Regions from separate parts of the Paenibacillus durus genome, predicted to be linked through region 1. Evidence: predicted binding sites of a transcription regulator. Region 1 holds the regulator's gene; the other holds the start of a gene.
The links. The regulator Rex, encoded in region 1, represses fermentation and respiration genes when NADH is low (regulators of the CRP and FNR family bind a similar motif). The targets are predictions, from matches to a motif close to TTGTGAAATATTTCACAA.
Positions count from the first base shown of each region.

Region 2: the regulator Rex is predicted to act here: its motif matches at 1,744-1,761, upstream of qoxA (cytochrome aa3 quinol oxidase subunit II).

Region 1 covers NZ_CP009288.1:3,896,378-3,899,796, forward strand. Annotated here, with positions in the region: gene PDUR_RS16615 (cell wall elongation regulator TseB-like domain-containing protein) at 1-390, opposite strand, end outside; gene PDUR_RS16620 (amidohydrolase) at 501-1,799, opposite strand; gene PDUR_RS16625 (redox-sensing transcriptional repressor Rex) at 1,789-2,439, opposite strand; gene dinG (ATP-dependent DNA helicase DinG) at 2,817-3,419, opposite strand, start outside.
Region 2 covers NZ_CP009288.1:1,241,129-1,244,547, reverse strand. Annotated here, with positions in the region: gene PDUR_RS05640 (TetR/AcrR family transcriptional regulator) at 1-308, shown strand, start outside; gene PDUR_RS05635 (polysaccharide deacetylase family protein) at 445-1,593, opposite strand; gene qoxA (cytochrome aa3 quinol oxidase subunit II) at 2,019-2,930, shown strand; gene qoxB (cytochrome aa3 quinol oxidase subunit I) at 2,970-3,419, shown strand, end outside.

The DNA.
Region 1 (3,419 bases):
AAGCAAACGCTCGATCTTGGCACCCGGAATGGAGGAAGCGATAATCTGCCGCATTTTATCCTCGGATACTCCCTGAGACAGCTCCTGCGCATGCACGGCGTTCTCTCCTTTGGCCGGCTTGCCGTCAACAGTAAAACGCACCCACACCATCATATCGGAGCCGGTCTTGCTTTTGCCAGTAATCACCCAATAAATAGAGTTCTCATCCCATACCGATTTCTCCGCTTTATCAATCTCGGTTAGGCCCGCCCCGCTAATTGCCGCAGCTTCGGCTGCGCTGCGCTCGCTCCATTGATCCTTCAGCACGTAGGCAAAAAATTGATATAATCCGAACAGAAGGAGCAGGGCCAGAAACACCCCGTAGTAGATCCATTTTCTCCTTTTTCTCAACGTGCAGCTCTCCTTCTTAGGAAGAAACATTACCGCCGTCCCAAAATGACGAGGCTCTTGTTTCCTTTGTTCCAGTAGTCGTACAGGCTGTCAGCGAAAGCTCCTTAAATTTACCGATTCAGCAGTCCCTCGAATGCTTCCTGCGCCTTGCGCCGGATTGCCTCTTCGTCCAAGGTCAGGCATTCCCCGTGCTTAATGATCTGCTTGCCGTCGACCCATACATGCTCTACGTCCTTGGCGCTCGCCGAGTATACGGTATGGGATATCAGATCCGTATGCGGAAGCAGATGTGGCTGGTCAATATCAATGGCGATGAAATCAGCTTTCATTCCCGGCGCGAGCCTTCCCACTTGATTAAGGAATAAAGACTTTGCGCCATACTCCGTAGCTATACGCAGGGCCTCGCCTGCCGGAACCGCCGTCGGATCGCCGGACACTCCTTTATGAATCAGCGCGGCTAGACGCATCTCCTCGAACATGTCCAGGTTGTTGTTGCTTGCCGCGCCATCCGTTCCGAGCGATACCGTAACACCGGCCTTCAGCAGCTCGGGAACGCGCGCCACGCCGCTTGCCAGCTTCAGATTGCTGCCCGGATTATGCGAGACGCCAACTTGATTGCGGGCAAGAATTTCGATTTCCTCATCGTTCAGATGGACAGCGTGCGCCACTAGCGACGGCCGGGTGAACATCCCGAGCTTCTCCAGATGGGCAACGGGCCGAAGGCCGTAATCCGCTTCATTTTGCTCCACTTCCCGCCGCGTTTCGGACATATGCGTATGAATAGGCAGGTCGAGGTCATGCGCCGCCTGGACAAATTTCTCGATATAATCCGGAGGACAAGTATACGGCGAATGGGGTGATATCATAGCGGTGATCCGTCCATCCGCCGCGTTATGCCATTTTTTTGCAAAAGCAACCGCTTCCGCAAGCTTCTGATTCTGCACCTCTGCCGGGCACAGCCCGATTACACCACGCATCAGGACGGCGCGTATTCCAGATGCTTCCGCCACCTCAGCCACCCGGTCCATATGATCATACATATCAAGAAACGTCGTTGTCCCGCCCTTGAGCATTTCCAGCACCGAGAGTGCGGTTCCCCAGTAGACGTCGTCTCCGGTGAATTTCCCTTCCATTGGCCACATTTTTTCCTGAAGCCATACCTGAAGGGCAAGATCGTCTCCATAACCGCGCAGCAGCGACATCGCCGCATGCCCATGCGTATTGACAAGCCCCGGAAGGAACAGCAGGCGGTTGCCTTCAAAGACAGGTACGTCTTCTTCAAGAACGGGCGCTTCTTCCCCTATGTACGTAATCAAATCGTTATCAATTACCATATATCCTTCAAAAACAGGCTTATCCGCGCCAGGCACGGCAAATTTGCCGTTTCGGATCATCCATTTAGTACCCATGCTCTTCTTCGTCCTTTCCTTCATGCAGATAGTAAGCCAGACTTTGCAGGTCGGTCGTAAAATCCGCCGCATGCACACGAATCTCAGGCGGCGTCTTCAGGATTACCGGAGCGAAATTCAGGATCGCTTCAATGCCGGCTCCGATAAGAATATCCGCTACTTTTTGCGCCTCCTGCTCGGGCACGGTAATAATGCCTATGCGAATGCCCTGCTCGCGTACGGTACTTGCAAGTTCATCCATAGGCTGAACGGTCAAAGTATTGATCTTGGTCCCGATCTTCGGCGGGTAGGAATCAAAGACGGCCGTAATTTTCATTGTATCTTTCAGATAAATATTGTAATTGGACAGCGCCTGACCCAGATTCCCCGCTCCTACCAGAACAACATTAATCTGTTGGTCGAGCTTCAGGATGTGGCGGATTTTTTCGATCAGGTAGGGTACGTCATAACCAATGCCCTTCCTGCCGAAGTCGCCAAAATAGGCCAAATCCTTGCGGATTTGCGCAGGATTTAAATCCAGTCGTTGTCCGAGTTCTTGAGAAGAAACAGTGGCGATTTCGCGATTTTGCAGGTCGTTCAAAAAACGCAGATATACTGGCAATCTGCGGACGACGGCCTCAGATATTTTGTCCGATTTCATGAGTTCTCCTCCTAAATTTTAAATAGGACCCTCCCAAACCCTCCCTAAAAGGGAGGGCCCCAAGGGCTACCGCCCTCTGGACACCCGCTCACGGCAAATTGGCGCCCGGCAAAAGTTGGGCGGGACCTTGAATCAGGCGGATGAAGGATCGCTTTTCGTCCCTGACGGGACACGCTTGACAATTGGCGGAATCTACATACAGTATGACCCATGTAAAGATTAAGATCGGCAGATCGGCCTATGTTGTACAATGGCCAATCGAAGTGCTGAAAAGCAAAAGACTGGATTGGCCTATGTTATACAATGGCCGATCGAAGTGCTGAAAAGCAAAAGACTGGATTGGCCTATGTTATACAATGGCCAATCGAGTATTTTTATTAGGATGCGCCGTCTTGCTGTAGCCATTCGGCGATGCGGGGGACCATTTGTTCCGTCGACATATGCTCCATTTTAGGTCCTGGCAGCGAGTACAGGAAATACTTACCGTAATAAGATTCGATTACTCTGGTATCATAAACAATAACAATGCCGCGATCCTGCGCGGTCCGTACAAGGCGGCCGAAGCCCTGCTTAAAACGGATTACGGCTTGAGGCACGGACAGCTTCATGAACGGATTCTTCTTCTGCGCCTGCAATAGCTCGGCCTTCGCCTCTGCGAGCGGATGGTTAGGCGGCTGAAAAGGCAGTCTGACGATTGCCAGACAGGTTAGCGCGTCACCAGGGATATCGACGCCTTCCCAGAAGCTGCTCGTTCCAAGCAGGACGGAAGCTGAATTCTCCTGGAACCGGCGGAGCAGCTTGCTTCGGCTTCCTCCTTCAACGCCTTGCCCGAGTACAGTGATATCTTCGGACGCAAGCGCCTCCTTGAGAGGCTCGTATACCTGCCGAAGCATCTTATATGACGTGAACAGCACAAGCATCCGCCCGCGCGTGGTCACTGCGGCTTCAGCCAGGGAATGAACGAGCATATCGACAAATCG
Region 2 (3,419 bases), 2.7 Mb from region 1:
GCCTTATCCAATCCCATACACCATACATCAGCTTTCATCGGGAGCTCTCCCTCTTGCAGCTTTCTGATGAGGTGATCAAAGAGGTCATGGAAAGCCAATACAACATAAGCCGTCGCAAAACGCTGGAGTTCATGAAGCTGAGCGAGCATGAGCTGCGCACCTCTGACCTGGAAGCCGCCTCCGTTGTTGTCTTCGAGTCGGTCAGCAGCGTTGTGGACCGCATCGTGTTCTCCGGCGAAGGCGTTTCGGCCGGCCGCCTCAAGGCGGAGCTGGTTGACATGCTGGTCCACTATCTATTCGGTGAATAAGAGCAGCTTATAATTCCTAATTTTCAAAAAAGCGTCCTTCGGAACCGCAAACGGTTCTTCGGGACGCTTTTTTTAACGGTGTACTCTGATTTAGCGGCAGCGGATACCCGTTGCCATCTGGAGAGCAGCATACGAATCACCGCGTATCATGCCAGAAGTTCAGCGGCTTAAGATCGGATGTTATGATTTCGTATCGATAGCCTTTCTTGTGGAGATAATCCAAAATACGGGGCAGCACCTGAAGCGTCGCTTTCTGGTCATGCATCAGTATGACGGGATTAACGCCGTACTTGTCCAGTTTGTTCACCTGGCTGACTACATTGGTATAGATCAAATCGCCGGCGCTCTTATATTTCCAGTCTAAGGAATCGACGTTCCAATCCCAAAGATGATAACCGCTGCCAAGTACTTTATCTCTAAAAGCCTTCGTAAAATACGGCTTGCTGCCGTACGGCGGGCGGATCAGCTTAGTGGTGCGTCCGGAGACCGCTTTAAGATCGGCGTTGCCCTGGTTCATTTCCTTCAGCGCCGCAGCCGGAGATGCATAAAATTTATTCTTCACATGGGTTATGCCATGCAGGCCAAGGCCATGCTCCGATTTGACCATCCGCTTCACCTGGCTAGGGTAACGCTCGATGTTCGGTCCCAGCATGAAAAAAGTCGCCTTCGCGCCGTGCTTGTCCAGGATATCCAGCAGATGTCCGGTCGTCGCCGACGGTCCGTCGTCGAAGGTCAAATAGACGATTTTCCCGGATGCTACCGGTTTGGGCGGATTCGGAGCCGGAGAGGGGCTTGGTGCGGGCTGAGGCGGCTCCTCCGGTTTCAGCATCTCCTTGAACTTCTCGGCAAACGCTTCGTCATCCAGCACCTGAGAGCCATCCGTAATCCGCAGCAAATACTGTACCGGCTTATAGGACACGGAATAGCCCAGCAGCGTGACGATTTTCAGAGGAATCATCAGCTTGCCGCCGCGCTTAAAGACGGTCAAGCTTATTTCCGTCCCGTCTCCCGCGATTCCTTTTCCTTCCTTCAAAATTCTAATCCTTCCTCTGTCACCCGACAGCATCAAATCCTCCGGCGTTCCCCCAAGGCTGAGCTTCAATTTGTCCGCAAGCGCACGCACCGGCACATAAAAGGTATACCCCACGGACACAGCGCGGATATCCGTAACGCTGTCATTAATCCCCAACTTCATTTCGCCGCTCTCCGCGGCAAGCACACCCGGTACTAAGCCCAAAGCAAGGATGAATACAATAACGCATAGCATGGTTTTTCTGATCGACAAGGCCCCAAGTCTCCTATTCTATATATCTTCAATCTCTTTTTCTTACTGTAAAGATAGCATAAATAGAAGGAGGTGAATTGGAGAGATTGTAACCAGCAGGCAAAAAAGTTGTTACTTGCGGGGAAAAAGCTGTTCAGCAGGCGATTATATTTGTGACAAACTTAGCAACAATAGTGAAATTATGAACAAAGTTTGAACATTATAGAATATCCCGAAAACCGCGTAATGACAGTGATTTATATCACATCTTTCGTCTTTTTGTAACAGTTTCTACACACAAAATTAAATAAATCGCCATTATATAGGATTTATATGGATATAAAGCTATATTGTGTATTTTGCATTCCCTTTAAGGAATTTTTAATATAGATAGAGGTTAATGTTATCCGGTTAATGAAACTAGTATTAAAGGAAAGGAGTTCATCATGAACAAAAAAGGGCCGTTATACGCAATGTTTTTCAGCCTTTTCCTGCTGCTGCCCGGATGCGGTTCGCTTACCGTTCTGAATCCGCAAGGTCCGGCGGCAAAAACGCTGTCCGACACGATCATCCTGTCCATTCTGGTGATGCTCGGCGTCCTGGCCGTGGTCTACATTCTCTACATTATCATGTTGGTGAAGTACCGCGCAAAAAAAAGCAACGAAGGGTATATTCCTCCGCATGAGGAAGGAAATAAATGGCTGGAAGCAACCTGGATCGCTATTCCGATCATCATCGTCGCCTTCCTGTCGGTAGTAACCGTAAGGACGACGAACGCGGTGGAGAATGTTCCGGCAGACTACAAGGATCAGAAGCCGCTGGTCATTTACGCATCATCCTCCAACTGGAAATGGCATTTCAGCTATCCGGAGGAAGGCATTGAAACGGTTAACTACGTGAACTTCCCCGTGAATCGTCCGGTTGAGTTCAGATTGTACTCTTTCGGACCGATTGCCAGCTTCTGGATTCCGCAACTCGCCGGACAAAAGTATGCGATGAGCGATATGACCACTTATCTGAATCTCGTTGCGGAGACTCAGGGCGATTTTCTCGGAAGAAATACGAACTTCAGCGGCAAGGGCTATGCTCAAATGGAGTTCACGGCAACCTCGATGAGCAGCGACGACTATGACAAATGGGTAAATGACGTCAAGAGTACCGCTTCTCAGCTTACGGAAGACAAGTTCAAATCGCTGCTGGCTACGGCCCATGTAGGACGCGAGACGTTCTCGTCCACACATCTGACCTTCAGTCCTCCGCCGGGAGAACACAGCGAGCATATGGATATGGATCATAGCAATATGGACCATAGCAATATGGAAATGGACAATAATGAACATTCGCACCAGAGCAACTAATTCCAGACTTACTTGAACAACCTGAAAGGAGTCCTCCCAATGAATTTTGATTTGGAAAAATTCAAGGTTCACGGCGAACCCCTGATCTACGGGGCGATGATCAGCATTGCCCTGGCATCGATCGGGATTGTCGTGGGTTTAACCGTGTTTAGAAAATGGGGATGGCTGTGGCGGGAATGGCTGACCACCGTGGATCACAAGCGGATCGGCGTCATGTACATCCTGGCCGCCCTGCTTATGCTGTTCCGCGGAGGCATCGACGCATTGATGATGCGTCTGCAGACCGCCGCGCCGGACATGAAATTTCTTGACGCGCAGCATTACAATGAGGTCTTTACGACCCACGGTCTGATTATGATTCTGTTCATGGCCATGCCCTTTATTATCGGTCTTATGAACGTCGTCGTGCCGCTGCAAATCGGCGCGCGCGACGTCGCCTTCCCGCGTCTTAACGCGGTCAGCTTCTGGCTCTTCTTCTTCGGAGCCATG